Regions from separate parts of the Arthrobacter sp. 05T410 genome, predicted to be linked through region 1. Evidence: riboswitches for the same ligand, from Rfam matches in the RefSeq annotation. Region 1 holds a riboswitch; each other region holds the start of a gene.

Region 1 (7,727 bases):
CCGAGTGTGTAAAACGGGGCGCCCTTGCAGAGTTCCTGCTGGCGCTCCACGTTTTCCCGGACGAGGTGGAAGGGCACATGCCCGGGGCCCTCCACCATGACTTGCACGTCGAAGTCCCAGGCCCGCTGCGTGAGCTCGGCCAGGGTGTCCAGTTCGGCGAACTGTGCCGCGTCGTTGGCATCCGCCGTCGCGCCCGGCCGCAGCCCGTCGCCCAGCGAGAACGCGACGTCGTAGCGTGCGAAGATCTCGCACAGCTCATCGAAGTGGGTGTACAGAAAGTTCTCCCGGTGGTGCGCCAGGCACCAGCCAGCCATGATGGAACCGCCGCGGGACACGATGCCGGTGACCCGGTTGGCCGTCAGGGGCACATACCGCAGCAGCACGCCCGCGTGGATGGTCATGTAGTCCACGCCCTGCTCGCACTGTTCGATCACGGTGTCCCGGAAGATCTCCCAGGTCAGGGCGTTCGCCTCACCGTTCACCTTCTCCAGCGCCTGGTAGATCGGGACCGTTCCGATGGGGACGGGGGAATTACGGATGATCCACTCGCGCGTGGTGTGGATGTCATCCCCGGTGGAGAGGTCCATGACGGTGTCCGCGCCCCACTGCGTGGCCCACTGGAGTTTGTCGACCTCCTCGGCGATGGAGCTGGTCACGGCGGAGTTGCCGATATTGGCGTTGATTTTCACCAGGAACGACTTGCCGATGATCATCGGCTCGGATTCGGGGTGGTTGACGTTGTTGGGAATGATCGCGCGGCCCGCGGCCACCTCGCTGCGCACCAGCTCCACATCGCAGTTCTCGCGCAGCGCGACGAACCGCATTTCCTGGGTGATGACACCGTCCCGGGCGTAGCGCATCTGCGTGACGGTCCTGCCCTCAACGGCCCGGCGCGGCACCGGCCGGCCGCCCCGCCACTCGGCCGACGCAGCACCGCGGCGCACCGCCGATTTGCCGTCGTCGAGCAGCTCCCGTTCGCGGCCGGCGTAGGGTTCGGTGTCCGCCCTGGCCTCAATCCAGGGGGTGCGGAACGGCTCCAGCCCGCGGACCGGATCGCTGCCCGGGCCGGCAGTGCGGTACACCCGGAACGGCGGGTTCCGGACGTCGCCCGGGGAGGGTTCCAGGGCGATCTCGGTCACCGGCACGCGGATGCCATGCTCCGGATCCGTGCTGAAGGCCAGCGAGTGGGACTTCAGCGACTGCGTGGTGGCTGCGGACTGAATTTGGACAGGGCTGTGCTGTGTCACTTGGGTGTTCACGGAAAAGCTCACTTCCTTCGCCGGCATTACCCGGACAGGTTCAACGGTCGCAGGCTGCGTCAGCCCGATCTCAGCCCCTGCAGGGGCACCCGTGTGGTCGTAGACGAAACTACCACGCACCTCCGGCCGGCCCTCGAGTGTGACGGAGTGCGGTCGGGCCGCGGTGTTAGCGTGGCATTGTGACTCTGCCCAGGGCCGTGCCCCGCATCCGGATGGCGACGCCGGAAGACCTCAAGGCGCTGCCGGTTCTCGAGGCCTCAGCAGACCGCATCCTCGAAGCGGAGCTGGGGAACCAGACGCTCCCGGCTCCGGAGTTGACGACGCCGGTTGAGCCGCTCTTCATACTTGTCGCCGGTAACCCGCCCGTAGGGTTTGCCCGCGTTGACGAGGTCGGCGGCCAGGCCCATCTGGAACAACTCTCCGTGCAGCCGGACTCCGCCGGGCGGGGGATAGGACGGTCCCTGGTGGAGACGGCCCTTGATGCGGCCCGGAGCCGTGGCTATTTATCGATGACGCTTTGCACCTTCGCAGGCGTCCCGTTCAATGCGCCGTTTTATGCGAGCTGCGGTTTCGAGGAACTCGCCCAGCCAGGACAGGCGTTGGGCGCCCTGCGGATCCACGAAGCGCAGCTGGGGCTGGACCGTCTTGGCCGGCGGATCGTCATGCGGATTAGGCTTTAGGTCATGACCGGCATCATCGAGTTCAGCGGCCCCATCCTCACCGCGGCGGACCAGGAACGCCGCGGGCTCTGGTCGGTGGGCGGCCTGCTGACCTTCCACCGTCCGGCCGCCGCGCCTGACCTCGTACTCGACGGCTGGGTCATGCCCGGCCTCGTGGACGCGCACTGCCACATCGGCCTCGGCCCGGGCGGGGACGTTACCGAGGACACCGCGGAATCCCAGGCCCTGGCGGACCGCGACGCCGGGACACTCCTGGTCCGCGACGCCGGCGCCGTCCACAACACACGCTGGCTGCAGCAGCGCGCGGACCTGCCCCGGATCATCCGCTCCGGCAGGCATCTCGCCAGGACCCGGCGGTACCTGCCTGGCCTGGCCGTCGAGGTCGAACCGGAGGATCTCGTCGAGGCCGTGCGCAAGCAGGCCAGGGCAGGCGACGGCTGGGTGAAGGTCGTGGGGGACTGGATTGACCGCGACGCCGGCGACCTCGCCTCCAGTTTTCCCGCCCGGACCATCAGGGACGCCGTCCAGGCCGCCCACGATGAGGGGGCCCGCGTCACCGCACACTGCTTCGCCGAAGACACCCTCGATGACATGCTGGACGCCGGGATCGACTGCATCGAGCACGCCACCGGGCTGCTGCCGCGGCACCTGCCGCGCTTCCTCGAACAGGGTGTTCCGATCGTGCCCACCCTGATCAACATCGCCACGTTCCCGGACATCGCCGCCCGGGCGGCGGCCAAGTTCCCCCGCTACGCAGCCCACATGCGCTCGCTGTGGGAGCGCCGGGCGGAGCGGATCCTCGAAGCCCACGAGGCCGGGCTGGCGATCTATGCCGGTACCGACGCCGGCAGCGTGATCAGCCATGGCAGGATCGTGGACGAGATCCAGGCCCTGCACGCCGCCGGCCTTTCCGCCGCTGCCGCCCTCAACGCCGCGAGCTGGTCCGCGCGGACCTGGCTCGGCGCGGAGTCCATCGGTGAAGGGGCAAGCGCTGATGTCCTCGTCACGGCCGAAGATCCGCGGAGCAATCCGGCCACGCTCCGCCGGATCCGGCATATCGTGCTGCGTGGGCTGCCGGTAGACCGGGTGCCAGTCCATGTTTTGGAATAAATTGAAGCTTCAAGTAATTTATCTTTATGTAGAGTCGCCGAAGGCCGGTGGCTACAGAATCCACGGAGCATTGCCATGACCGCAGAAGCCAGCACCCAGGACCTCCTTCCTGCCGAACTCACCATGGGCACCGTGATGCTCAAGGTCGGCGACATGAAGCTCATGACCGACTACTACCAGCGCGCCCTCGGCCTGGAGACTGTGGCCGAACAGGACGGCGGGCTCTACCTTGGGCGCCAGCAGAAGCCGCTGGTGCATCTGGCGCCTGCCCCGGGCCTGAATCTACCTTCCCGCGGCGAGGCCGGGCTCTTCCACACCGCCCTCCTCTTCGAGGACCAGCACTCCCTGGCGGCCACCATCGCCACCGCGGCCCAGTACGAGCCCCAGTCCTTCACCGGCAGCGCGGACCACCTCGTCAGCGAGGCGTTCTACTTCAACGACCCCGAAGGCAACGGCATCGAGCTGTACTGGGACCGGCCGCGGGCGGCGTGGTCCTGGGAGGGCAAGAACGTCGTCATGGACAGTCTCGCCCTGCCGCCGCAGCGCTACCTGCAGCAATACCTGACCGAGGAGTCCGTGGCCGGCCAGCGCCAGGCCGCCGCCGGCGTCGGGCACGTCCACCTGCAGGTCGGCGACGTCCAGTCGGCGCATGATTTCTATGTCGGCACGCTCGGCTTCGAAAAGACCGCGGGCTGGCACGGCCAGGCGCTGTTCGTCTCGGCCGGCGGCTACCACCACCACATGGCCATGAACGTCTGGAACAGCCGCGGCGCGGGCCCCCGGCGCGACACGCTGGGCCTGGGCGAGGTCCTCATCGAGGTGCCCTCCGGCGACGACGTCGCGGCCCTGGCCGACCGGCTCAAGGTTGCCGGCGTCGAATCCCACCACACCGGCGCCGAGCTGCGCTTCGAGGATCCGTGGCGCAACCGGATCCGCGTCGCCGTGCGCTAGAAGTTCTCCCCTAGGCAAGCTGGTCGCTGGACATGTCCAGCGCGCACAGCTCCCCCCGGACATGTCCACTCTTCGCCGGCGGGAACGCTGGGCATGTCCACTGCTCGCGGCCGGGACTCCGGAACATGTCCATTGCTCGCAGCCGGGAATGGACATGGTTGCCATATGTCCAGTACTCACGGCCAGGAGTGGGCATGCCCATCGGGCCTTGGTCGGGTTCCCGGGCCAGCGAGGGACATGTCCACTGTTTCCAGGCAGGACGTCGGAACATGTCCATTGCTCGCAGCCGGAAATGGACATAGTTGCCACATGCCCAGTGCTCAGGGTCAGAGGATGGCATGTCCAGCGGGCGGGGCGGGGTCGTGCTGAAGCGGCTAGGCTGAAGCGACGCCGAAAACAGCGGTCTGCGGACCGCCGAACCCTAAGGACCAGCTGCATGGGATTCACCGAACTCTTTGTGTCCACCCACGAAGAAGCCCTCAAGCGCGCCGGCGCACTGGAAGGCGGCGGCCCGGCCGCCCCGGGCGCCGTCCGCATCCCGGAGATCAGCGATTTCGAGGTGGAGCGGCTGGGAGACCTCGCCGGCGTCGCCGTGCACGCCCCGGGCGCGGACTATGAACTGGCCATGGTCGACGTGGCCAGCGACTCGCTGCTCGGCGTCCCGGCGGCAATGGTCCGCACGCTGGCGGAACTGCTCAACTATGAAACCGAAGGGGAGGGCGAGGTCCTGGAGGATGTCGCCGCCAACTGGGCCGCCGAGGAGGACATGCCCTTCGGCCCCGAAGAGGCCCGGGACTACGTCCGCCGGATCGCCGAGCTCGCCGCCGGCGTCGACCCCGCCACCAGGTCCGGCCTCTACGTCTGGACGTCCTGACCGGCCCTCGAGGCCGCTTCCAGGCCGCGCGCTGGTGCGCCGGGCACGTGTCAAGTCGAAATCCTGCCGGTGATCTGGCACAATGAACAGGTACTCGATCTGCGTGGCCCCTCTCTCCGCGTCTGGATCTTGTCCTTTAGAACCCCCAAGTACGGCCCGCCCCACGGGTGCAGAACGTCGGGCTCGACCCCGTTTCAGAAACAGGAGTGACCACAAAAGTGGCCGTAAAGATTCGCCTTAAGCGCTTCGGTAAGATGCGCGCACCGTACTACCGCATCGTCGTCATGGACTCACGCTCCAAGCGTGATGGCCGTGCTATCGAAGAGATCGGCAAGTACCACCCGACCGAAGAGCCCTCGTACATCGAGGTCGACACGGACCGTGCCCAGTACTGGCTCGGCGTCGGCGCACAGCCGTCCGAGCAGGTCGCCGCGATCCTGAAGATCACCGGTGACTGGCAGAAGTTCAAGGGTCTCCCGGGCCAGGAGGGAACCTTGAAGACCAAGGCTCCCAAGGCTGCCTTCGTTACCCCGGAAAAGGGTTCCGTGATCATCCCGGAAGCCATCACCAAGAAGGCCAAGAAGGACGAAGCTGCCGAGGCTCCCGCCGACGCCGCCGAAGCAGAGACCACCGAGGCTGAGTAAATTGCTGGCAGAAGCGCTCGAACACCTGGTCCGCGGGATTGTTGACAGCCCCGAGGACGTCAAGGTCAGTGCGAAGAACAACCGCCGCGGGGAAACCCTCGAGGTGCGCGTTCATCAGGACGACCTCGGACGGGTGATCGGCCGGCAGGGCCGGACCGCACGCGCATTGCGCACTGTGGTTGCGGCGCTGGCGGACGGCGAGCCGGTCAGGGTCGACGTCGTCGACACCGACCGCCGCCGGTAACGCTTTCAGCACTACTTGTCTTGAGTCCGGCCCCTTCACCAGATAATGGTGGAGGGGCCGGACTGTTTTCCCGTAATTCCGCACCAGAGAATACAGAATCACCAACCCCGAACAGAGGAACAGATGCAGCTCCAGGTGGCACGAATCGGCAAGCCCCACGGCATCCGCGGCGAAGTGACCGTCCAGGTGCTCACCGACGCGCCCGGCGACCGTTTTGTCGCCGGCACCCAGTTCATCGTTGAACCCGCCTCGGCCGGGCCGCTGACGGTGTTCAGCGCCCGCTGGAACAAGGACATCCTGTTGCTGGCCTTTGACGAGATCGAGACCCGCAACGAGGCCGAGGGCCTGCGCGGCGCCAAGCTGTTCATCGAAACCGAAGACATCGGCGCCGAGGACGACGACGAGGGCTGGTACGAGCACGAGCTCGTTGGCCTGGAGGTCCGGGTGGGCAGCAACGTGGTCGGCAAAATCTCAGGACTGCACACCCTGCCGGTCCAGGACCTGCTGGTGGTCACCACGGATGAGGGCAAGGAAGTCCTGATCCCGTTCGTCGAACAGATTGTGCCCGAGGTCAACGTGGGTGAAAAGTACGTCCTCGTCACCCCGCCGCCCGGACTGTTCGAGGTCAACACCGACGAGAATCCTGAAGCCGAGGGTGCCGCGGCCCGGAACTCCGAAGAGCAGGGCATCGCGTAGATGAGAATCGACGTCGTCAGCATCTTTCCGGAGTACCTGGCCCCGCTGGAGCTGTCGCTGATCGGCAAGGCCCGCCAGGACGGCCTGCTGGACCTCAAGGTCCATGACCTGCGGGACTTCACCACCGACCGGCACCGCACGGTCGATGACACCCCCTACGGCGGCGGCGCCGGCATGGTCATGAAGCCCGAACCCTGGGCTCAGGCCCTCACCGCCGTGGCCGCCGGGCGGTCCGGGGACGCAGGGGACGCCGGCGCACCTGACGACGCCGGCACCCCCGGCACTCCAGAGTCTGCCGGCCAGGAAACTGCCGCTAAGCCTGTCCTGATCGTCCCGTCGCCGGCGGGGGAGCGCTTCACCCAGGCCACCGCCCATCAGCTCGCCGAGGAGGACCTGCTGGTGTTCGCCTGCGGCCGGTACGAGGGCATCGATGAGCGGGTCCTGGAATGGGCGGCGGAGCACTTCACGGTGCGCCCGATGAGCCTGGGGGATTACGTCCTCAACGGCGGCGAGGTCGCCGTGCTCGCCATGGTTGAGGCCATCGGACGGCTGCTGCCCGGCGTCGTCGGCAACCCCGAGTCCCTCGTCGAGGAATCCCACTCCGACGGGCTGCTCGAGTACCCCGTCTACACCAAGCCCTCCAGCTGGCGGGACCGCGACGTCCCGGCCGTGCTGCTGAGCGGCAACCACGGAAAGATCGCCCAGTGGCGCCGGCATGAGCAGTACCGGCGCACCGCCGAACGCCGTCCCGACCTCCTCGCGGAGTTCGACGCCGGCAAGCTGCCGCGCGCGGACCGTACGGCCTTCTCCGACCTGGGGTACGACGTCGTCGACGGCCGCCTGCTGCGCCGTCCCGACGCCTAACCGCCGGGATTGGGCTAACCCGCACAAAATGTGGCAAAATTAGTCCTTGTGCCTGCTGGGTTGCGAACCTGCCACAGGGGGAGCGCTACCAACAGCCCGGCACCCCGGCCCCGTCTACTCCTGACAGGGCCGGATTGACAAACTTTCGGCGGAAATTTCCGGGCGGCGCATGCCACCGGCCCTGACCGCCGTAACCCAACGTGAGTGACCTGTGGCGTTCACCAGGAGTGGATCAATGCATATCCTCGATTCCGTAGATGCAGCCTCGCTGCGCACCGATGTTCCCGAGTTCCGCGCGGGTGACACCATCAAGGTTCACGTGAACATCATCGAAGGCAAGAACTCCCGCGTCCAGGTCTTCCAGGGCTTCGTCCTTGGCCGCCAGGGCGATGGCGTCCGCGAAAC
Region 2 (7,727 bases), on a different contig from region 1:
CCAGAACGTGCTGCCCTCCATGGAGGCCGCTTTCGTGGACATCGGCCGCGGCCGCAACGCCGTGCTCTACGCCGGTGAAGTGAACTGGGAATCCGTCAACCTCGAGGGCAAGCAGCGCCGCATCGAGAACGCGCTGAAGTCCGGCGACTCCGTGCTGGTCCAGGTCACCAAGGACCCGGTCGGCCACAAGGGCGCCCGTCTCACCAGCCAGATCTCGCTGCCCGGCCGGTACCTCGTGTACGTGCCCGGCGGTTCCATGACCGGCATCTCCCGCAAGCTGCCCGACGTCGAACGCAACCGCCTCAAGCGGATCCTCAAGGACCGCCTGCCCGAGGACGCGGGCGTCATTGTCCGCACCGCGGCCGAGGGTGCGTCCGAGGAAGAGCTGACCCACGACATCAACCGCCTCCGCGCGCAGTGGGAAGGCATCGAGAGCCAGTCGACGTCCACCAAGATCCTCGCCCCCGAACTGCTCTACGGCGAACCTGACCTGACCATCAAGGTGGTCCGGGACGTCTTCAACGAGGACTTCTCCAAGCTGATCGTCTCCGGCGAGGAAGCCTGGGACACCATCGAGGCCTACGTCACCTACGTCGCACCGGACCTTGTGGGCCGGCTCGAGAAGTGGACCAAGGACACGGACATCTTCGCGGCCTGGCGCATCGACGAGCAGATCCACAAGGCCCTGGACCGGAAGGTCTTCCTGCCCTCGGGCGGTTCGCTCGTGATCGACCGCACCGAAGCCATGACCGTGGTGGACGTCAACACCGGCAAATTCACCGGCTCCGGCGGCAACCTCGAGGAAACCGTCACCAAGAACAACCTGGAAGCGGCCGAGGAAGTCGTCCGGCAGCTGCGCCTGCGCGACATTGGCGGCATCATCGTGATCGACTTCATCGACATGGTGCTCGAATCCAACCGCGACCTCGTGCTGCGCCGCATGGTGGAGTGCCTGGGCCGGGACCGGACAAAGCACCAGGTGGCCGAGGTGACCTCGCTGGGCCTCGTGCAGATGACCCGCAAGCGGATGGGCACCGGGCTGCTGGAAGTCTTCGGCGAACAGTGCGAAACATGTGCGGGCCGCGGCATCGTCACCCACGACGAGCCGGTGGAGCACCGCCGCGCCAACACGGTCGCCGCGGAGCACTATGTGCCGCGCACCGAGGCGCAGCCTGCTGCCCGCCCGGAACGCAAGAGCCGTCGCCGCGGCCGGGGGGGCCAGGGCGGAGAGACCGCGCCGGCCGCACCCGCGCCCGTCCACGCCGAACCCACTGAGGCCGAACGCCACGCCAAGGCCGAGGCCACCCGTGCCGCGCTGGCCAACATCGCTGCCGCAGCGCACGCCGCGCACCTGCACGACGGGGAGGCAGCCGCAGCCAGCGACGCCGGGGCCCGCCAGGCCGCCGTCGACGCCGTCACGCAGCTGGCAGCCGCCGACGAGGCAGCCGGCCGCCCCGCAACGGTGCTGACGTTTGGCGGCGAGCAGGTGGCCCTGCCCTTCGTCGAGCACGCGGAGGACGCGCCGTCACCGGCCCTGACCCTGGACCTGCTGACCGAGGCCTTCGCAAACCTGGGCGAAGCCGAGGCCGGCAAGCCGAACCAGGCCGCAGCTGTTGCCGCCCCGGAAGCCACGGCGCCCGAGGCGCCGTCGGCCGTCCGCGCTGCGGAGGCGCCGGCGTCACGCACAGCTGACACCACGACGCTGCGCGGCCGCCGCGGGCGCCGCAACCGGAGTGCCAGCCGCGCCCAGGGCGCAGCCAACGAAACCTCCGTGGAGCACCGCGAGGCAACCCGGCCGGCCGCGGCCGGATCGGTCCACGAGGCCAAGGCTCCCGTTGCGGCCGGGCCTGCGTCCATCCCGGCCGGCAACGAGCCGATCATCCTCGGCGTCGGCGTGCCGGCGTCGGAGCTGTAGTCCTCCGCGACTGACCACGTCCCCGTCCGGTCATTATTTCGACTGGTCGGGCCGCGGGTCCGGGTCAGGGCAGACGTAACATACGTCCGCCCGGGCCCGGGCCCGCTCGTGCGTTAACGGGTCCTCCGGGTGGCAAGGGCTAGGCTGGAACACTGACACGGGGTGCCGGGCATCGGGCCGGCTGAGATCCAGACCCGTTGAACCTGTCCGGTTAGCACCGGCGAAGGGATGTCTTCCTTGTCCGCGAAATCGAATCCGTCCGAGTTCCTCCCGCCCAATTTTCTGCACAACGAGTCTCTGCCGGCCCCGCCGCGCATTCCCCGCGTGCTGGCCATCGCCGGCTCCGATCCCTCCGGCGGGGCCGGAATCCAGGCCGACCTGAAGAGTATCGCGGCGAACGGCGGCTACGGCATGGCCGCCATCACCGCCCTGACAGCGCAGAACACGCAGGGCGTGCGCGCCGTCCACGTCCCCCCGGCGGCGTTCCTCACGGCGCAGCTGGACGCCATCAGCGACGACATCGGCATCGACGCCGTCAAGATCGGCATGCTCGGTGACGCCGCCGTGATCGACGCCGTCCGCGGCTGGCTGGAAAAGGTGCGCCCCGCCGTCGTGGTCCTGGACCCGGTGATGGTCGCCACCAGCGGTGACCGGCTCCTGCAGGAATCCGCCGAGGCCGCCCTGCAGGCCCTCCTGCCGCTGGCGGACCTCATCACGCCCAACCTCGCCGAACTCGCCATCCTGCTCAAGGAACCCGTCGCTGCCGACTGGACCGAGGCCCTGGCGCAGGGCAAGCGGCTGGCCGCCCTGACCGGCACCCCCGTCCTGGTTAAGGGCGGACACCTCCAGGGCGCCGGGCCGGGGGACGGGCATGCCCACGACGCCGACGGCCACGACGCCGACGCCGGCACCGGCTGCCCGGATGCGCTGGTCAACACCGGCGGCCTGCTCGGCCAGGAAACGGTGGTGGTGCCGGGGGAGCGGATCGCGACGCGCAACAGCCACGGCACCGGATGCTCCCTGTCCTCGGCCATGGCCACCGTGCAGGCCCGGGTGGGGGACTGGGAAGCGGCGCTGCGGGAAGTCAAGCCGTGGCTGCTGGGCGCGCTCCGCGGAGCCTCGGCCCTGGACGTCGGCTCGGGCAACGGCCCGGTCCACCACTTCCACCACCTGCAGCACCTCCAGGCCGGGCACGGTCCGGCGGCGGGGGAGTTCGCCGCAGCCCTGCGCGCAGGAGCCGCGGATGATCTTGAGGCGATCTACGCCCTGGACTTCGTCCGCGGACTGGCCGACGGCACCTTGCCCGAGCACGAGTTCGCGTACTACCTCGCCCAGGACGCCATCTACCTCAACGGCTACTCCCGGGTCCTGGCCCGGGCCGCGGCGATTGCCCCCACCGAGGCCGAGCAGCTGTTCTGGGCCCGTTCGGCGCAGACCTGCCTGGAGGTCGAATCCGAGCTGCACCGTTCCTGGCTCAGCACGCGCCTCACGGCCTCCACCCTGGGCCCGGTCACGAAAGCGTATGTGGACCACCTGCTGGCCGCCTCGGTCTCCGGCAGCTATGGCGTCCTCGTGGCGGCGGCGCTGCCCTGCTTCTGGCTCTACGCCGAGGTCGGTTCCACGCTGCACCGGGAGTTCCTGGCCGGTGGCGCCCCCGGGGAGCACCCCTACGCCGGCTGGCTGCGGACCTACGCCGACGAGGACTTCGCCGCCGCGACCCGGCAGGCCATCGCGTACACGGACACGGCGGCCGGGCGGGCATCGGAGAGCGAGCGGCAGGCCATGGCCCTGGCTTTCCGGCAGTCTTCGCGCTACGAAGTGGACTTCTTCGACGCGCCGCGGCTGTACGCCTGACGCGAGCTGGTCCGGACTACCGGTACGATGGTGGGGCGCGGTTCCGGAAGTCGTTGCGGCAACACAGCTCAAGATGGTCAAGATCCCGGCCAAGAACATTGGCAGGGACTTTGCATCAAGATGTTGTGGCGCCTATCACGGACTACCCGCCGGAACCAGCCTCATTTGCGGCCGAAGGCAAAATTAGCGTATTCTAGATCTTCGGTGCTTACGCCAACACTTGGGTTATGACCCTGAGAACGGTCCGCTTGGAATTCCAAATGGATTTGTTCCGGGGATAGCTCATGGGTTCCCCCGGGGAATCCACCGGCGTTGAGGCACAGCGTGAGCCGGTCCAAACAATTTGGCCCCTGGTTCCGCACGCAAATCTAGTAATAAACGTCGAGAGAAGTGAGTTCCCCAGTGGTGTACGCGATTGTCCGCGCAGGCGGCCGCCAAGAGAAGGTTTCCGTTGGAGACTTCGTTACCCTGAACCGCGTCCCCGGTGGAGCCGGCAGCACCTTTGAGTTGCCCGCACTGCTCCTGGTGGACGGTGACAAAGTCACGTCTGCTGCTGCGGACCTGGCCAAGGTAACGGTTACGGCTGAGATCCTCGAAGACCTCCGTGGTCCGAAGATCGTCATCCAGAAGTTCAAGAACAAGACCGGTTACAAGAAGCGTCAGGGCCACCGTCAGGAACTGACCAAGGTCAAGATCACCGGTATCAAGTAACTCTTCGTTACTGTTCAGGTTCCAGCAGATTCCCCAGAATTTTTGAAGGCAGGCATTTCAAATGGCACATAAAAAAGGCGCGAGTTCCACTCGCAACGGTCGTGACTCCAACGCCCAGTACCTCGGCGTTAAGCGCTTCGGTGGCCAGGTAGTTTCCGCAGGCGAGATCATCGTCCGCCAGCGCGGCACCCACTTCCACCCGGGCGCCGGCGTAGGCCGCGGCGGGGACGACACCCTGTTCGCCCTGACCCCCGGTGCTGTCGAGTTCGGCACCCGCCGTGGTCGCCGCGTTGTGAACATCGTGGCTGCTGCAGCTGCAGAGTAACAATAAGTTCTAAATCGGTGGGGCGGGCCATTAGGTCCGCTCCACCGGTGTTTTAACCGCATTACAATCATCTTGGGCCTCTTTGGGGGTCCGGGGAACAGCACTGAGGAGATCCACGTGGCGAGCTTTGTAGACCGGGTAGTACTGCACGTATCCGGCGGTACCGGCGGTCACGGCTGTGTCTCCGTCCACCGTGAGAAGTTCAAGCCCCTCGGCGGTCCCGACGGCGGCAACGGCGGCAACGGCGGCGACGTCATCCTGCGCGTGGACCCCCAGACCACCACCCTGCTCGACTACCACCACGCGCCCCACCGGCACGCCACCAACGGCGGCCCTGGCATGGGCGACTGGCGCGGCGGCAAAAACGGCGAAACCCTGATCCTTCCGGTGCCGGTGGGCACCGTGGTGAAGTCCAAGTCCGGCGAAGTCATCGCCGACCTCGTGGCCGAAGGCGACGAATACATCGCCGCCGCCGGCGGCATTGGCGGCCTCGGCAACGCCTCCCTGTCCTCCCAGAAGCGCCGCGCGCCCGGCTTCGCGCTGCTCGGCATCGAAGGAGAATCCAGCGACGTCGTCCTGGAACTGAAGTCCATCGCCGACATCGCCCTCGTCGGCTTCCCCTCCGCCGGCAAGTCCAGCCTGATCGCCGCAATGTCCGCCGCCCGGCCCAAGATCGCGGACTATCCCTTTACAACCCTCATCCCCAACCTGGGTGTCGTCCAGGCCGGTGAAGTCCGCTTCACCATTGCCGACGTCCCCGGCCTGATCGAGGGTGCCAGCGAGGGGAAGGGCCTGGGCCACCACTTCCTGCGCCACGTCGAGCGGTGCGCCGCCCTGGTGCACGTGCTGGACTGCGGCACGCTCGAATCGGACCGCGATCCGCTCTCCGATCTCGCCATCATCGAGGCCGAGCTGGAGAAGTACGCCGTCGACATGAGCTACAGCGGGTCCGACGGCGAAGTCGTTCCGCTGAACCACCGCCCCCGCCTCGTGGCCCTGAACAAGGTTGACCTGCCGGATGGCAAGGACATGGCCGAGTTCGTCCGCCCGGAGCTCGAATCCCGGGGCTACAAGGTCTTCGAAATCTCGGCGACGAGCCACGAAGGCCTCCGCCAGCTTGGCTTCGCCATGGCCGAAATCGTAAAGGCCGCCCGCGACGCCGTCGCCGCGACCCCGCCGAAGGTACACGCCCCCGTGCTGCGCCCCCGCGCCGTCAACGAGACCGGCTTCACGATCCGCCGCGAGGAAAAGAACCTTGAGCCGCTCTTCCGCGTCCTCGGCGACAAGCCCGTGCGCTGGGTCAAGCAGACAGACTTCACCAACGAGGAAGCGATCGGCTACCTCGCCGACCGCCTGGCCAAGCTCGGCGTCGAAAATGAACTGTTCAAGCAGGGCGCCAAGCCGGGCGACATGGTGGTCATCGGCGAGGACGACGGCGTCGTCTTCGACTGGGAGCCGACCATGATGGCCGGTGCTGAGCTGCTCGCCTCGCCCCGCGGCACCGACGTGCGCTTCGCCGACATCGGCGACCGCCCGACGCGTGGCCAGAAGCGCGACGAACAGCAGGAACGCCGCGACGCCAAGGCCGCCGCCCGCGCCGAGCTCGAAGCCGAACGCAAGGCCGGCATCTGGACCGAATCCGTCAGCAGCCGCCGCGCGCGGCAGCCGCTCAAGGAGAGTGGACTGGGCGAAGCCGATGACGAGTAAGGCCGTCGTCGAGCACCGGTCCCAGCCGCTCAGCGCTCAAGACCTCAAGGCCCAGGCCATCAACGCCCCGGACCGCACCGCGCTGTCAGGTGCGCGCCGGATCGTCGTCAAGGTCGGCTCGTCCTCGCTGACGTCCATCAAGGGCGGGATCTCCGAAGAGGCCCTGACCGGACTCGCCGACGCCCTGGCGCACAAGCGCAACGCGGGCGCGGAGATCATCCTGGTGTCCTCCGGTGCGATCGCCGCCGGCCTCGCCCCGCTCGGCCTTGAGAAGCGCCCCCGCGACCTCGCCACCCAGCAGGCCGCCGCCAGTGTGGGTCAGGGCCTGCTGATGGCCCGCTACACCCACGCCTTCGGCGCGCACGGGGTTACCGTCAGCCAGGTGCTGCTGACCGCCGATGACTTCATGCGCCGCAGCCAGCACACCAACGCGTTCCGCGCGCTGGACCGGCTGCTGAACCTCGGCGTTGTCCCGGTGGTCAACGAAAATGACACCGTAGCCACCCACGAGATCCGCTTTGGCGACAACGACCGCCTCGCTGCCCTGGTGGCTCACCTGGTCCGCGCCGACGCGCTCGTGCTGCTCTCCGACGTCGACTCCCTGTACGACGGTCCGCCGTCGCACGGCGCCAAGCGGATTCCGCACGTCTCCGGCCCCCACGACCTCGACGGCGTCTCGATCGGCAGCACCGGCAAGGCCGGCGTGGGCACGGGCGGCATGGTCACCAAGGTCGAAGCCGCCAGCATCGCCGCGGGGTCGGGTATCCACGCCCTCGTAACATCCACGGCCAATGCGGCCGCCGCGCTGGCCGGCGAGGACGTGGGCACGTGGTTCTCCGTCAACGGCGCGCGCAAGCCGATCCGGCTCCTGTGGCTGGCCCACCTGGCATCCGTGCGCGGCACCCTGGTGCTCGACGACGGCGCGGTCAAGGCCGTCCGCGACCGCCGCACCTCGCTTCTGCCGGCCGGAATCGCCGCGGTGAAGGGCGACTTCGAGGCCGGCGACGCCGTGGAGATGGTGTCTCTGGACAACACGGTGATTGCCCGCGGGCTGGTCAACTATTCGGCCGCCGAGCTGCCCCAGATGCTGGGCCGCTCCACCCATGAGCTCGGCAAGGCACTGGGCCGCGGATATGACCGCGAAGTTGTTCATGTTGACGACCTGGTGCTGGTCTAGGTTCCCCCGACGCCTAAACTGGAAGCATGACTGAGGCC
Region 3 (7,727 bases), on a different contig from region 1:
GAATCTGTCCCGCGCCCCGCACCGGTGTCCGCATCCGCGTCGCCGGGACGTAGCCCGGCACCCAGACGCCCGCACCGATGAGCATGTCCCGCGCCTCGGCCAGGACCCGGTCCGGCGGTCCGTCAATCAAGACCGCGGAGTCCGTGGCGGACCCTGGCTGCAGCACCACGATCCTGTCCACCAGATCTTTCCAGACCCCCACCCGATGCTCCACGACCACCAGCGTGGCGCCTGTCTTGTCCAGGCAGCGGCCCACAGCGTCGCGGACCTCCAGGACGCCCGCGGGGTCGAGGTTGGCGGTCGGCTCGTCGAGCAGCAGCAGCCCTGGCCGCATCGCGAGGATCCCGGCGAGCGCGAGCCGTTGCTTTTGGCCGCCGGAGAGGGCCGCCGTCGGGTGGTCCAGCGGCAGCTGTCCCAGCCCGACGTCGTAGAGGGCCTCGTGCACCCGCGGCCAGATCTCCGCCGCCGGGACGGCGAGGTTCTCCGCTCCGAAGGCGACGTCGTCGCCGAGGCGGGAGAGCACCACCTGCGTTTCCGGGTCCTGCTGCACCAGCCCGGCGCGGCCGCGCTGCGCCCGTGGCGGGGCACCGTCGATCAGGAGGCTGCCGGTCTCGTCTGTGTTCTCGGCGTCGCCGGAGTCGCCGGGGTCCCCGGAGTCGCCGGCCGCGCCGTCGCCCAGCACGCCGGCCAGGGCGTGGAGCAGCGTCGACTTGCCGGCGCCGGAGGGCCCCAGCAGGAGCACGCGCTCCCCCGGCTGGATGTCCAGGTCAAGGCCGCTGACCGCGGGCCTGGTCCGTCCGGCATGCCGCCAGCCCCAGCCGCGGGCCGTGACGGCGGCCGGCCGGACGCCCGGTGAAGATCTCATGATTCTCTGCAGGATTCAGCGACGGGGCTCAGGAAAAGACGGGCTCCGTGGCGGCCTTGCGGGAGGCAAAGGAGCCCAGCACTCCGGTCTTCGCCAGGCCGCGGGTGGCGAGCCAGGCCAGTCCGCCGGCAATCACGGCGCCGGAGATCGTGGTGAAGGCGATGTAGGCGAGCTTGTCGCCGGCTTCGTAGGCGATGTTCCAGCCCCACGGCAGGAAGGAATCGTTCAGGCCGCAGAAGAGGCCCGCGCCGGCGCCGGCCAGCACGGAGACGGGCAGGTTGAACTTCTTGTAGAGGAAGGCCGCGAAGACCAGTTCGGCGCCGAGGCCCTGCAGGATGCCGGAGATCAGCACCGTGGTGCCGTACTGCGAACCCATGATGAGCTCGCCGGTGGCCGCGACGGTTTCGCAGAAGAGCGCGGCGCCCGGCTTGCGGATGATGAGCATGCCCAGCACCGCCGGGATCATCCAGCCGCCGGCGTAGAGTCCGCTCAACGGCGGGTAGACCGCGTTGACCGGAGTCGAGATCAGGTTCGCGCCCTGGGACCAGGCCCAGAAAATGACGCCGCCGGCAACGGCGATCAACGCGGCCACCACAATGTCCACCACGCGCCAGCTGTAGTTGCGCCGGGCGGATGAACGGCTGGCGGAACCATGCTGTGCTGAAATATCTGTCATGTCGTCCTCCTGAGGAACAGGAGGGGAGGGTGCGCCGGCCGGTCTCGGCTTCCGCCGCCCTCCGCGCACCCTGAGAACTCGACTCCCTTGCGCCGGTACTAACCGGATCAGGTTCGAGGGTCTGCGGCTGTCCGCACTCTCAGCGCCCACCAAAGGTTTCCCCGGATTGTTCCGGCGATGCCCGACGGCGGCGCTCCCCTGTCGTAATTATTTTCGCCCTTGTGGGCTGGCTCAGTTTACACCCGGACGGCCGGGTTTTCAGTGGTGTGCCGTCACAATCGTGGACCGGACGGCGGCAGTCCCGGCGGCCCGGAAATCCCTCTTGGTAGAGTCGTCGTGCCGGACCCCCGGACCCGCCAGCGGGCGGCCTCGTCACCCACCGGAAAGCTGGAATATTTTGTCGCACACACCGGTCACCCAAGATCCCTCCGGGGAATACGATCCCGACTCGAGTGAGCCGCAGCCGCGGGGTTCCCTGGCGGCGCTTATCGGCCGCGTGCTGGCCGAGATAGAGGCGCTCCAGTTCGCGTCGTTCAGCAAGGATGACGCCCTGGACCTCGGGCTCCTCCTTGTCGAGCTGGGCAGGCAACGCTCGCTGCCCATCGCCGTCGACATCACCAAAGGCGAGCAGGTGCTCTTCCACGCCGCGCTGGACGGCGCCACACCGGACAATGAGCGCTGGATCAACGCCAAAAAGCGCACCGCCATGCGGTACGAGGTCCCGTCCCTGCTGGTGGGCCTCCGGGCCCGCGCCGCCGGCGGAAGGATCGAGGACAACGCCTGGTGGGATCAGTCGGAGTTCGCCGCCCACGGCGGGGCGTTTCCCGTTTACGTGCGCGGCACGGGCGCCGTCGCCGTCGTCACCGTCTCCGGCCTGCCCCAGAAGGCGGATCACGAACTCGTGGTCGAGGCCCTGCGGATGGTCCTCACCCCGGAACGCTAGGCTAGGGGAAAACCGTTCCCGTCCCAAGGAGACCGAAGAATGAACATCCTCATCAAGCTGCTCGGCACCGGCGTCAGCCTCCTGGCCGGCTTTGCCGGCACCAAGCTGGTGGACACCATGTGGGAAAAGTCCACGGGCAACAAGCCGCCCAAGGGCCAGGAGGACGACGTTCCCACCACCCTGCGCTCGGCCCTGACGTTCGCCCTGATCTCCGCCTCGGTCAGCGCCATCATCCAGGTGCTCGCCAACCGCGGCACCCAGCGCGCGATCACCCGCTTCGCCAAGACCCAGGACGTCGTCTGACCTGACGCGACCAGCCGCGGCGCCCGCCGCGGCAGTCGAAGGCCCCGGCCGGGTCCGCCGGGCCGGACGGGGGCGACGTGCGGCCGGGTCCGCCGGGCCGGACGGGGCTCAGCGGTCGTCGTCGTCGTCCGCTCCGTGCGTGGCCGCCTGCTGGGCGGCCTTCTGGACTACCGCCTCGAGCTCGTCGGAGCTCAGCAGCTCCGGGTGCAGGTGCTTGGTCCGGTAGCCGGCCCGGCCCACCATGTGGGCGGACACGGGGACGGTGAGCAGCTGGAAGAGCCAGGCCACCAGCAGGACGGGCCACACCGACCAGGTGCGCATCTGCAGGCCAAGGGCCGCCAGCAGCAGGAACAGGCCGAGGACCTGCGGTTTGGTGGCCGCGTGCATCCTGCTCATGAGGTCCGGGAATCGCAGCAGCCCGATGGCGGCCGCGAGGGACATCAGGGCTCCGGTCACCATGAACACGGCGGAGACGGCGTCGATCACTGTGTCAGGATTCACGGACGCCCTCCCGCCTGTCGGCCACGAACCGGGCCACGGTGACCGAGCCGACGAATCCGATCAGGGAAATCGCAACGAGCAGCATCAGGTTGTTCAGGTGCCGGTTGGCGGCCATGTCGATGCACAGGGCCGCGCCGAAGATGGCCAGCAGCACGTCGGCGGCCAGAACCCGGTCCAGCAGCGAGGGCCCCCGCGCGATCCGGACGATCGCCCCCGCGGCGGCCAGGGACAGTACGACGGCGGTCACCGTCAGGACGGTCTGCATCATGCGGCGGTCTCCTGTGTCAGGGCGGAAAGTTCGGCTTTGGTCCCCATGATCCGGATCAGCCCGGCCTCGGTGTCCCGGACCTCTTTGCGCAGCTTGGCCGCGTCCTCGGCATTGCGGACGTTGATGCCGTGGATGTAGAGCGTGGACGTCGACCTGTCCACCTCCACCACGAGGGACCCGGGAATCAGCGAGATCACGTGCCCGGTGGCCGTGACCAGGAGGTCCGAATGGCTTCGGAGCGGCACGGCTACGACTGCGCTGACCACGTTGGGGCCGCGGACCACGGCCAGGTACAGGACCTGGAAGCTTGCCGCGACGACTTTTCCGAGGAAGATGAGGGCGAACGGCACGGCGCGGAGCACGTTGAAGCGGCCGCCGAGTTCCACCGGGGGCAGATAGAAAATGCGCGCCACGAGCACCGCGATGAGGGCGCCGAAGAGGAGATTGCCCGGGCTGAAGTTCTGCCAGAGCGCGCCCCAGACAAAGACGAGCCAGACCAGCAGCGGCAGTTCCTGGCGCAGCGAGATCCTTTTCCGGTTCATTTTCCGCCGCCCTCCCGGACCTGCACCGGGTGGAGCGACGGGGGCACCGGCGGCACGGGCGCGTCCGGGCCGAGCACGGCCTGGATGTAGGAGGTCCGGTCCAGCATCTCCTGGGCGGACTGGTCGGCCACCCTGAACAGCGGCCCGGCAAAGACCGTCAGGGCCACGCCAAAGACCACCAGGCCCAGGGTGGAGCCCACCATGGTGCGGGGCAGCAGGGTCACATTCGTCTTGCCGGCCCGGTCACCCGTGGCGGAGTCGGCCGGCGCTGCCAGGAGCACCGGATCGGGGTGTTCGGCGTCCCCGGGCTTGCGCCAGAACGCCCGGTTCCAGACCCTCGCGATCGCCAGCAGGGTCAGCAGGCTCGTCAGCACGCCGCCGATCACCAGGGCGTAGGCCAGCGGCGTCCCCAGTTCCACGCCTGCCTGAAGCAGCCCCAGCTTGCCCAGGAAACCCGAGAACGGCGGGATTCCGGCGAGGTTCATGGCGGGAATGAAGAACAGGACCCCCAATACCGGGGAGAGCTTGGCCAGTCCTGCCACGCGGTCCATGGACGAGCTGCCGCCGCGGCGTTCAATCAGGCCGGTCACCAGGAACAGGCTGGTCTGGACAGTGATGTGGTGGGCCACGTAGAACACCGCGGCGCCCAGACCGGCCACGGTGGACATGGCCAGGCCGAACACCATGTAGCCGATATGGCTGACCAGGGTGAAGGACAGGAGCCTCTTGATGTCACTTTGGGCCAGGGCGCCGAGGATGCCCACCACCATGGTCAGCAGCGCCGCGACCATGAGCGGGGCGTTGAGCGCATCCCCCGGGAATAGCAGCGTTTCCGTGCGGACCATCGCATAGACGCCCACCTTGGTCAGCAGCCCGGCAAACACCGCGGTGACCGGGGCCGGGGCGGTGGGGTAGGAGTCAGGGAGCCAGAAGGACAGCGGGAAGACGGCGGCCTTGATGCCGAAGGCCACCAGCAGCATGACGTGCAGCAGCGTCCGGGTGCCCTGGTCGAGGTCGCCGAGCTTGATGGCGAGGTCCGCCATGTTGATGGTTCCGGTGGCGCCGTAGATCATGGCGATCGCGATCAGGAACAGCACCGAGGACACGACGGAGACCACCACGTAGGTCACGCCGGCCCGGATGCGCGGGCCCGTCCCGCCGAGGGTGATGAGCACGTAGCTGGCCGTCAGCAGGATCTCGAAGCCGACGTAGAGGTTGAAGAGGTCTCCGGTGAGGAAGGCGTTGGACACCCCGGCCACGAGGATCAGGTAGGTCGGGTGGAAGATCGAGACCGGCGCGTCGCGGTCGCCGTCGGCCATGCCCTGTCCCGTTGCGTAGATCAGCACCGCAAGGCTCACGGCCGAGGACACCACGAGCATGAGGGAGGAGAACTGGTCCACCACCAGCACGACGCCCCAGGGCGGCAGCCAGCCGCCGATGTTCACCGCGGCCGTGCCGCCATCCCAGACGGAGGCCAGCAGCCAGCATTCCAGCAGCAGTGTCAGCGTCAGCACGGCGATGCTGACCGCGCGCTGGACCCGGGGGTGATGGATGAGCAGAAAGGTCAGGGCGGCGCCCAGGATGGGGAGTACGACGGCGAGCGGGGCAAGGCTGGTGATGTTCACTCTCCGCCTCCTTCCGGGCTGGGGTCAACGTTGAGGGAACCGGGCTGTTCTTCAGAGGCGGCCTTGTCGGCCCGCACGGGGCGGTCACCGGACATGACCGTGGCCAGCGGGAACTCCGACGTCTCGACCGGGATCACGGAGTCGTCCTCGGCATCGAAGCTTGGCGTTTCCGCGACGCGGCGGTCCTCGGCGTCGTCCTGGATTTCATCCTGGCGGGCCAGGACCCAGGTGCGGTAGATGATGCCCAGCATGAACGCCGTGACGGCGAAGGAGATCACGATCGAGGTCAGGATCAGGGCCTGCGGCAGGGGGTCGTTGTAGTCCCCCGCCGGGGTGTCCTTGTCGAAGAGCGGCGCCAGGCCGGCGTAGCCGCCGGTGGCGAGGATCAGCAGGTTCGTGGCGTTGGCCAGCAGCATGAGGCCCAGCAGGACCCGGGTGAGGCTGCGTTCGAGGAGCAGGTAGATGCCACAGGCGTAGAGGGCGCCCATGACCGTCAGCAGGGTCAGGTTGACGCTCATGTTCTCCCCTTGGCAGTGGTTTCCGCGTCGGCGGACTCGGCGGGGACGCCGCCCGGGAATCCTCCGCTGTCCTGGTCTTCGGCGGGTCCCTCTTCGGTCGTCTCGGGTTGTTCTTCGAAGTGCTCGTCGATCTCCGCGCCGAGGCTGCGCAGCACATCCAGGGCCAGTCCGACGACCACGACGTAGACACCGATGTCGAAAATGGTCGAGGTGACGAACTTGATGTCGCCGAAGACGGGCAGCCACAGCTCCACGATGGCGCTCTGGAACACTTCGCCGCCCAGCAGCAGCGGCGTCATTCCGGCGGCAGCCGCCGTGGCCAGGCCGATCCCCAGCAAGGTGCCGGCGCCGACGGGTGTCGCTTCGCGCAGTTCGAAGCGGCCGCCGGCCAGGTAGCGGATGGTCAGGGCGAGGCCGGCGGTGAGGCCGCCGGCGAAGCCGCCGCCGGGCAGGTTGTGGCCGGCAAGGAGCAGATAGATGGAGAACACGATCATCGAGTGGAAGATGAGGCGCGTGACCACCTCGAAAATGATCGAGCGGCGTTCGGGTGCCAGGGTCCGGCCGGCCACCAGCCAGGCGTCGCGAGTGGCGGCAGCAAACCGCCGGTTCATCGCCAGGGCGGCGTCTTCCCTGGTGCTGCCCCTGGCCCCGGTCCGCCGGCCCACGGTCCCTTCCGCGACGCTCGCGGATGTCCGGATGCGGTCACCGCGGCCGCGGACGAAGATGAGGCTTGCGACGCCGGTGGCGGCCAGGGCCAGGACCGAGATCTCGCCAAAGGTGTCCCAGGCCCGGATGTCCACCAGGGTCACGTTGACGACGTTGAGTCCGCCGCCGCCCTCATAGGCCAGTTGCGGGAACTGCAGGGAGACCGGCGGCGCCACCCGGGCGCCGAGGGCGTGGATGGCCACGAAAATCATGGTGACGCCGAATGCCAGGCCGATCACCACGCGGATGACCCTGTACTTGCCGCCGGTGCGGTCCCGCAGCCCCGGCGGAAGGCTCCGCATGGCCAGCACGAACGCCACCAGGATCATGGTTTCGACCAGCATCTGGGTCAGGGCGAGGTCCGGGGCTCCCTGCAGGGCGAACATCATGGCAATCCCGTAGCCGGTGACGGACACCATCAGGACGGCCAGGAACCGTTTGTTGGCGCGCACCGCGGCCAGCGCCCCGATCACGATTCCGGCGCCGGCCACCAACTGCAGCGGCGAGCCGGGATCGATGACATAGAGGCCGGGCGGCAGCGGTTTGTTGGCCAGCAGCAGCGCCGTCAGCGGCAGGACGAACGCCACGGTCAGGATGACGGACAGGTAGAAGAAGAGCGAACCTCGCTGGGTCCGGCCGGTGATCCATACCGCGGTGTCGTCCAGGGCGCCGATCGTCAGCTGGTAGGCACGGTCGCTGTCGATCCAGCCCGGCACCAGCGCCTGCAGCCGGGCCACGGCGTTGCGGCCGTAGAACATCGCCAGGCCCAGGACGAACGTCA
Region 4 (7,727 bases), on a different contig from region 1:
CGGCGCCCAGACGGTGTCAGTCATGGAGGGGATTAGGCCTCGGCGCCGCTCGGCTGTGCGTCGCCGCCGGCCACTACCTCGCCGTTGCGGCGGCGGGTGCGGGTCCGGCGCCGGGCACGGGTCGCCCGGTCCACCTCGGTGGGGGCCTTCGCCGGCGCGGCGGCAGCAGCTTCCGGTCCCTGTCCGTTCGCAGTGGACGCCGTGGCGGCATCGGCCTCGGCGGGACGGCGACGGCGGTCGCCGGAGCGTCCGCCGGCTTCGGTGCCGCTGCGGCGCGAGTCACGTCCGCCGGTCCGGCTGCCCTCGCGGGCACCGTCACGGCTGCTCGTGCGGCTGCCTTCACGGGCGCCGTCACGGCTGCTCGTGCGGCTGCCGTCCTTTGCGCCGTCCTTTCCGCCGTCCTTTGCGCTGGTGCGCGAGTTCTTCTTGCCGGTCTCGCCGAGGTCTTCGAGGACCTCCGCGTCGACCCCGGCCAGCACACGCTTGTCGCGCGGCAGCCGGCCCTTGGTGCCTGCGGGGATGTCGAGTTCCTCGAACAGGTGGGGCGAGGATGAGTAGGTTTCCACGGGCTCGGGGTAGCTCAGGCCGAGGGCCTTGTTGATGAGCCCCCAGCGCGGCATGTCGTCCCAGTCGACAAAGGTCACGGCGGTGCCCTTGTTGCCGGCGCGGCCGGTGCGGCCCACGCGGTGCAGGTAGATCTTCTCGTCTTCGACGCACTGGTAGTTGATCACGTGGGTGACGTCGTCGACGTCGATGCCGCGGGCGGCGACGTCGGTGGCAACGAGGACGTCCACCTTGTTGTTGCGGAAGGCGCGCAGCGCCTGTTCGCGGGCGCCCTGCCCGAGGTCACCGTGGATGGCGGCCGCAGCAAAACCGCGGTCCACCAGTTCCTCGGCCACCTTCGCGGCGGTGCGCTTGGTCTTGGTGAAGATGATGGTCCGGCCGCGTCCGCGGGCCTGCAGGATGCGGGCCACCACTTCCACCTTGTCCATGCTGTGGGCACGGTAGATCAGCTGGCGGATATCGCGCTTGGTCAGGCCCTCGTCGTCCGGGTCCGCGGCGCGGATGTGTGTCGGCTGGGTCATGTAGCGGCGGGCCATGGCGATGACCGGGCCGGGCATGGTGGCGGAGAACAGGAGCGTCTGGCGGACCGCGGGCGTGCCTGCGATCAGGGTCTCGACGTCCGGCAGGAACCCGAGGTCCAGCATCTCGTCGGCTTCGTCGAGGATAACGATCTTGACGTTCTTCAGGCTCAGGTGCTTCTGCTTGAAGAGGTCGATCAGGCGGCCGGGGGTACCGACGACAACCTCGACGCCGTTCTGCAGCGCCTCGACCTGCGGCTCGTAAGCGCGGCCACCGTAGATGGTGGCGATGCGGGCGTTGCGCTTCTTGGCGGCGTTTTCGAGGTCTTTGGCTACCTGGACGGCGAGCTCGCGGGTGGGCACGATCACCAGGGCCTGCGGGGCGCCGGGAACGGCCAGTTTGTCGAAGCCGGCGTCGTCGCGGCCGACGACGCGCTGCAGCGCCGGGATGCCGAAGCCGAGGGTCTTGCCAGTACCGGTCTTGGCCTGGCCGATGATGTCATGCCCTGCCAGTGCGACCGGCAGGGTCATGGCTTGGATCGGGAAGGGGTGGGTGATGCCGGCGTCGGCCAGGGACTCCACGATGTCGGCACGGACATTGAAGTCGGCAAAGGTCTTCTCGGCAATCTCGTGCGGCTTTTCGTCCGAGATGATGGTCTCTTCGGGCTCGATGGTCTCCGTGCCGGACTCATCGGTCAGAAGCTGGTGCGTGTGCAATTCACTCACAGGGGAGTTTCCTTATTCATTTTGGGCTGCGCTGCTTGCTCAACGGGGCCGGCCGTGGTGGCCGTTCCGGAGCACGCTCAGGCGCGCAAGCAATTCCAGTGGAAGCCGATCGCGGGCTATCTAAATGCTGGCACTGGGGACCAGCGGGTGTATCTCAAGATCGCGTAGGGGCGGGCTTGTTGAATTCGAAAATCATGGAAATCAACGACCGGGCATCCATTTCTACCTCTTCAGTCTAGCTGTACAAGGCGTGGATCCTCGACTGGGCGGGTGATTGCGCCTCGGGAAGTGACCGGGAGGGCGGCCGGGAGCGCTGGCTGGCGACGGCGTGGGGACGGCGTGAGGACGGCCAGCGGGCCGTCAACGGACCGATAGCCGGCCGTCAGCCCACGAGCTCCAACTGGATTTCCCGCGTGACGATGTCCGAGGACACCACCCGGACCCGGACTTTGGTGCCCGGTTCCAGCTCGCCGGGGCAGCGTGCGGTCACGGCGGGCTCGGCGATCTGGACGATCCCGGACGGGCCGTTTCCGTTGCCGTTGGTCTTCCCGCCGTTGCCGTTGCTGGTGCCGTTGGTGCCCTTGGCCGGCTTGGGACCGGAGATGACGACAGCGTCGAATTCCTGGCCGACGTGGTTGACGAGCAGGGCCGCCTCAACGGTGTCCAGCGCCAGCCGCTCCAGTTTTGCCGCCAACTGGTCCGAGGTAGCCATGATCGCCGGGAGGGAGGGCAGCGCGGCCCTGGCCCAGGCAGGAACTTCGGTGCCGTTGCTCAGGGCCTCACAGATTACCAGCACGAAGCGGTCGACCAGCCGCCGCAGCGGTGCCGTGGAATGGGCGTACGCGGCGCCGATGGCGGACTGGACGGCGGCGTTGGGCACTGTGCCGTCGAAGGGTGTGTATCCGGCACCGCGGAAGAGCATCCCGGCCGAATGCACAATGGCCAGCTGCCGGGGGTCCGTCGGGTCAAGGGTCCGCAGGTACTCGCCGTAGCGCATTTCCCCGTCCCAGGGCTTGCCGAGGGCGTGGGTCTGCCGGTGGAAGTGGCGCAGTGATGCCTCGTCCGGGGCGGGCATGGTGCGCAGGATGCCGACTTTGCCCTGGAGCATGAGCGCCGCGGCGGCCATCCCGGTCATGAGTGAAATCTGGGCGTTCCAGTCCTCCACCGGCAGCGGCGGGGCCGCTACGATCCGGTAGCCGCCGTCGGGCAGTTGCTGGATCTCCTGTTCCGGCATGTTCAGGCTCGCGCCGCCGCGGAGTCGTTCCAGTTCCACCCGTTTGAGGCCTACTTCTTTCAGCAGCTGCAGCACGGGCGCCGCGGTGCCGGCGTCGAGCTCGGCCTGGACGCCTTTGTAGTTGAGCTTCGCGCGGCTGCGGACCTGTGCCCGGCGCACGAGGACCGAGGCGACCTCTGCCGCGGCGTCGAGCTCGAACTCCCAGACGAACGCCGCGCACAGCTGCCCGGCGAGCAGGCTGCCGGCGGCCTCGCTGATAATCTCCGGATGCAGCGGAATCCGGCCGTCCGGGGTGTAGAAGGTCTGGCCGCGGCGCCGGGTCTCGGCGTCCAGCGCCCCGCCCGGGGCGACAAAGGAGGGGACGTCGGCGATGGCGTAGAAGACCTTGTAGCCGCCGTTGCTCCGTTCGATAAACAGGGCCTGGTCCAGGTCGGTGGACGATGCCGGATCGATAGTCACGAACTCGAGGTGCGTGAGGTCAAGGTCCGGGAGCTTGTGCTCGGCCACCGCCGCCTCCGCGTCGCGCAGCACATCCTCGGGGAACGGGCCGGGCAGTTCCAGCGTGGTGCGCAACGCCTTGAGTGCCCCGGCAAGCTGGTTCTGCTGCTCGTGGACACTGGGGGTCAGGCGATGATGTGACACGAAAATCAGGGTAGCCCGATTTCCGCTATTAGTCTTGGATGATGAGCGCAACTGCGGACGATCCTGCCCTCTACAACAGCTTCCTTGCCGACCTGCTGGGAGTCTTGGCGTACGGCGAGCTTTCCGCCTTCGAGCGGCTGTCCTCGAGTGCCCGGTATTCGCCCACGCTGCATGACCGTGCGTTGCTGGGCAGGATGGCGGTGGTCGAGTTCCAGCATTACGAACTCGTCCGAATCCGGCTCGAACACATGGGCCTGGATACGGAGGCCGCCATGCTGCCGTTCCAGCCCTCGGTGGACCACTTCCACGAACGCACGCGCCCGTCGGACTGGTACGAGGCCCTCATGAAGGCCTACGTGATCGACACGGTCGCCGCGGACTTTTACGGCGTCGTGGGCCGGTACGTCGACGCCGCGACCCGTGAGTTGATCGGGCAGGTCCGCTCCACCGGTGAGTCCACGGCCGTGCTGCAGGCGCGCATCAAGGCGGCCCTGGCCGATGACCCCCGGCTGGCGTCGCGCCTGGCGTTGTGGGCCAGGCGTCTGCTGGGGGAAGTACTGAACCACGCCCAGCGTGTCAGCGCCGAGCACGCGTTCCTCGGCGGACTGTCGGGGCTGGACGACGCCGGCGCCCGGGCGCTGGTCAACGGCCTGGCGGCCGAACTCGCAGCGAATCACGCGCGCCGGATGACGGAGCTGGGTCTCGCCGGATAGTTTCAGTGCCGGCCGGCATTACGGGCTGGGGACCTGCTTAGGATGCGGCGGCGTCCAGCGCCGCCAGCAAGGCTCCGGCGGCGTGGGCCGGATCAGTGGCGTCGGTGATCGCCCGGACCACGACGATCCGCCGGGCACCGGCATCGACTACCTGCTCCACGTTACTGAGGTCGATCCCGCCGATCGCGAACCACGGCAGCACGCTTTCGTCGACCTTGCCGGTTCCCTCCGCGTCCGCCCCGCCGATCGCCTGGGCGGCGTAGCGCACCAGATCGAGGCCGACGGCGCGTCCGGGCTTGGTGGGCGTCGCCCACACGGGGCCCACACAGAAATAATCGAGCCCTTTGCGGCCTGGCGCGGCAGCGATGGCGGCGTCCACCTGCTTCGGGCTGTGGGTGGACAGGCCGATCACGGCATCCTTGCCGAGAAAGCCGCGGGCGGCGTCGAGCGAAATGTCCTTCTGGCCGACATGGAACACCGGAGCCCCGGACAGGGAGGCGATGTCCGCCCGGTCATTGACGGCCCACAGCCGCCCGTGGCGCTGCGCCGCGGTGTGCAGGACCTCCAGCAGTTCCAGCTCCTCGGAGGCCTCGAGCGACTTGTCGCGCAACTGGATGATGTCCACGCCGCCGGCGAAGGCGGCGTCCACAAAGTCCTCGAAGTCGCCGCGGTCCCTGCGGGCGTCGGTGCAGAGATAGAGGCGGGCGGTGGTGTGGAGGGGGTCCTGGCTCATGGGACCAGCCTAGTTCCTCTAAACTGGGCGCATACCGCGGGAGCCCGCAGCAGCCATGTCGCCGCTGCCCGGCTGAGAGGGCGTCAGAGCCGACCGCTTGACCTGATCCGGCTAGTACCGGCGTAGGGAAGGAATTCTTCATGGGCACACGAGCAGGCCGTGCGGCCGGAGCCGCAAATGACGCCGACGCCCAGGTTTGTGACACGGGGCCCGGTACCGCAGAGGGAATCATCGCGGGGGATACGACTGCCGACGTGGCCGTGATCGGCGGCGGGGTGATCGGCCATGGCATCGCGTTCGAGGCCATCCGCTCGGGGCGATCCGTGGTCCTGATCGATGATGCTCCCGGCAGCGGAGCCAGCTGGGCCGCGGCCGGCATGCTGGCCCCCGTGAGTGAACTGCACTACCAGGAGGAACAGCTCCTGGGACTGATGCTTGAGGCCTCCCGGTTGTGGCCAGGATTCGCTGCGGCTCTCGACGCCGGTGCCGCCGGCGCGGATTCCCCGGCGGGTACCGGCTACTTAACGACGCCGACCCTGGCGGTGGGGGCCGACGCGGCGGACCGGCGCGCGCTCGCGGACTTGAGGGAAGTCCAGAAGGCATGCGGCCTGGCCGTGGAGCCACTGACAGTGCGCGAGGCGCGCACCCGGGAGCCCCTCCTGAGTCCCGGCATCTCGTGTGCCTTCGACATCCCGGCCGACCACCAGGTGGACCCCCGCCTGCTGATCACCCGGCTCGCCGGCGTGCTCGGTGCGGAAGGCGGCAGCTTCGTCCGGCGGCGCGCGGCAGGCCTGCTGTGGCAGGACGGACAGGTGGCGGGTGTGCGGTTGGCCGGCGGCGGTACCGTACGGGCTGCCGAGACCGTGGTCGCCAACGGGCTCGGCGCCGCCGCGCTCGAGGAGCTACCGGCCGGGCTGGTGCTGCCGCTGCGGCCCGTCTACGGCGACATCCTCCGGCTCCGCGTGCCTCCGCATCTGCAACCGCTGCTCACGGCCACCGTGCGGGGCATGGTGCGCGGCATCCCGGTGTACATCGTCCCCCGCCAGGACGGCACCGTGGTGATCGGGGCCACCCAGCGGGAGGATGGACCGTCGGATCCGCACGCGGTTTCCGCCGGCGGCATTTACCAGCTGCTGCGGGATGCCCAGCAGCTGGTGCCTGCGGTCGCCGAGCTGGAGCTTTTGGAAGCCACGGCGCGGGCGCGGCCCGGAACCCCGGACAATGCCCCGCTGCTGGGGCGGGTCGCACAAGCGGACGGCGGCGACGTCCCGGGACTCATCATCGCCACAGGATTCTTCCGGCACGGCGTCCTGCTGACCCCCGCCGCTGCCGCCGTGTGCCGGCAACTCATGGATTTCACGCCGGACCCGCGCTGGGCAGGGTTCCGCCCCGACCGTTTTTCCCGCATCCCGGTTACGTCCGGGGACAGCCCCAAGAAGGAAGCAGCATGAACATCCGACTTAACGGAACGGATCAGAGCGTCGCCGACGGCGCCTCCGTCTCCACACTCGTCAGCCAGCTCACTGGCCGGAGCATCGGCCCCGACGGCCGCGCCGCCGACGGGCGGAAGCTCGGTGTCGCCGTCGCCCGCAACGCCGAAGTGGTGCCGCGCAGCCAGTGGCACGCCACGGCGCTCGCCGACGGCGACGACGTCGAACTTGTCACGGCAGTCCAAGGAGGATGACCAGCATGAACGAGACGACGTTCGCAGGAACACAGGCCGTCCCCAAGACCGGTGCGGTGGCCGATCCGTTCGTGGTCGACGGCGTAAGGCTCGGCTCCCGCCTCATCATGGGAACCGGCGGTGCGCCGAGCCTGGACGGGCTCGGGGCGGCGCTGGTGGCGTCCGGGACGGAGCTGACCACGGTGGCGATACGCCGCTATTCGCCGGCGGAGACGGGCTCGCTGTTCCAGCTGCTCGAGGACCATCAGATCCGGGTACTGCCCAACACGGCAGGCTGCTTCACCGCCAAGGACGCCGTCCTCACCGCCGAGCTGGCGCGGGAGGCCCTGGAAACGGACTGGGTCAAGCTCGAAGTCATTGCCGACGAGCACACACTGCTGCCGGACGCCGTCGAACTCGTGGACGCAACCGAACAGCTCGTGGCCCGAGGCTTCAAGGTCTTCGCCTACACGAACGACGACCCCGTGCTTGCCCTCCGGCTCGAAAACCTCGGCGCGACGGCCGTGATGCCGTTGGGCGCCCCGATCGGCACCGGACTGGGCATCCTGAACCCGCACAACATCGAGCTGATCGTCTCGCGCGCGTCCGTGCCCGTGGTGCTGGATGCCGGGATCGGCACGGCCTCGGACGCTGCCCTGGCGATGGAACTCGGCTGCGACGCCGTGCTGTTGGCTACGGCGGTGACCCGTGCGCAGAATCCGGTGCTCATGGGCGAGGCCTTCAAACATGCCGTCATCGCCGGCAGGCTGGCGAAAGCGGCCGGCAGGATCCCGCGGCGGGAACACGCACTGGCGTCCTCGGCAATGGAAGGCCGGGCCGAGTTCCTCTAACGCCGTTCCTCTGAAGCCCCCCGGGATCGGGCCGGCTGGCCCGGTTCCCCGGGCCAGCATCCCCAAGAGCTCCAACGAGTCCT

What was found. A riboswitch is a leader RNA that binds a small molecule or an ion and turns the genes downstream of it on or off. The one in region 1 is predicted to bind thiamine pyrophosphate.
Region 2: it holds a riboswitch for thiamine pyrophosphate, as region 1 does, so the genes downstream of both, AC1DFR_RS14650 (bifunctional hydroxymethylpyrimidine kinase/phosphomethylpyrimidine kinase) here and thiC (phosphomethylpyrimidine synthase ThiC) in region 1, are expected to answer to the same signal.
Region 3: it holds a riboswitch for thiamine pyrophosphate, as region 1 does, so the genes downstream of both, AC1DFR_RS15675 (ECF transporter S component) here and thiC (phosphomethylpyrimidine synthase ThiC) in region 1, are expected to answer to the same signal.
Region 4: it holds a riboswitch for thiamine pyrophosphate, as region 1 does, so the genes downstream of both, thiO (glycine oxidase ThiO) here and thiC (phosphomethylpyrimidine synthase ThiC) in region 1, are expected to answer to the same signal.

Annotation. Positions count from the first base shown of each region.
Region 1 is NZ_JBFTLP010000018.1:53,815-61,541, forward strand. It holds gene thiC (phosphomethylpyrimidine synthase ThiC) at 1-1,259, opposite strand, end outside; TPP riboswitch at 1,255-1,362, opposite strand; gene AC1DFR_RS17670 (GNAT family N-acetyltransferase) at 1,439-1,939, shown strand; gene AC1DFR_RS17675 (amidohydrolase family protein) at 1,943-3,049, shown strand; gene AC1DFR_RS17680 (VOC family protein) at 3,125-4,000, shown strand; gene AC1DFR_RS17685 (hypothetical protein) at 4,437-4,874, shown strand; gene rpsP (30S ribosomal protein S16) at 5,093-5,518, shown strand; gene AC1DFR_RS17695 (RNA-binding protein) at 5,520-5,762, shown strand; gene rimM (ribosome maturation factor RimM) at 5,886-6,458, shown strand; gene trmD (tRNA (guanosine(37)-N1)-methyltransferase TrmD) at 6,459-7,322, shown strand; gene rplS (50S ribosomal protein L19) at 7,558-7,727, shown strand, end outside.
Region 2 is NZ_JBFTLP010000011.1:75,634-83,360, forward strand. It holds gene AC1DFR_RS14645 (Rne/Rng family ribonuclease) at 1-1,915, shown strand, start outside; TPP riboswitch at 2,064-2,161, shown strand; gene AC1DFR_RS14650 (bifunctional hydroxymethylpyrimidine kinase/phosphomethylpyrimidine kinase) at 2,198-3,769, shown strand; gene rplU (50S ribosomal protein L21) at 4,172-4,480, shown strand; gene rpmA (50S ribosomal protein L27) at 4,542-4,805, shown strand; gene obgE (GTPase ObgE) at 4,923-6,512, shown strand; gene proB (glutamate 5-kinase) at 6,502-7,689, shown strand; gene AC1DFR_RS14675 (glutamate-5-semialdehyde dehydrogenase) at 7,716-7,727, shown strand, end outside.
Region 3 is NZ_JBFTLP010000013.1:68,693-76,419, reverse strand. It holds gene AC1DFR_RS15680 (ABC transporter ATP-binding protein) at 1-865, opposite strand, end outside; gene AC1DFR_RS15675 (ECF transporter S component) at 894-1,541, opposite strand; TPP riboswitch at 1,608-1,751, opposite strand; gene AC1DFR_RS15670 (heme-degrading domain-containing protein) at 1,939-2,484, shown strand; gene AC1DFR_RS15665 (DUF4235 domain-containing protein) at 2,524-2,787, shown strand; gene mnhG (monovalent cation/H(+) antiporter subunit G) at 2,896-3,246, opposite strand; gene AC1DFR_RS15655 (MrpF/PhaF family protein) at 3,278-3,556, opposite strand; gene AC1DFR_RS15650 (Na+/H+ antiporter subunit E) at 3,553-4,098, opposite strand; gene AC1DFR_RS15645 (Na+/H+ antiporter subunit D) at 4,095-5,723, opposite strand; gene AC1DFR_RS15640 (Na(+)/H(+) antiporter subunit C) at 5,720-6,241, opposite strand; gene AC1DFR_RS15635 (Na+/H+ antiporter subunit A) at 6,238-7,727, opposite strand, start outside.
Region 4 is NZ_JBFTLP010000012.1:96,939-104,665, forward strand. It holds gene AC1DFR_RS15320 (DNA-methyltransferase) at 1-24, opposite strand, end outside; gene AC1DFR_RS15325 (DEAD/DEAH box helicase) at 33-1,808, opposite strand; gene AC1DFR_RS15330 (RNB domain-containing ribonuclease) at 2,191-3,684, opposite strand; gene AC1DFR_RS15335 (ferritin-like fold-containing protein) at 3,723-4,397, shown strand; gene thiE (thiamine phosphate synthase) at 4,435-5,130, opposite strand; TPP riboswitch at 5,157-5,277, shown strand; gene thiO (glycine oxidase ThiO) at 5,271-6,581, shown strand; gene thiS (sulfur carrier protein ThiS) at 6,578-6,814, shown strand; gene AC1DFR_RS15355 (thiazole synthase) at 6,820-7,644, shown strand.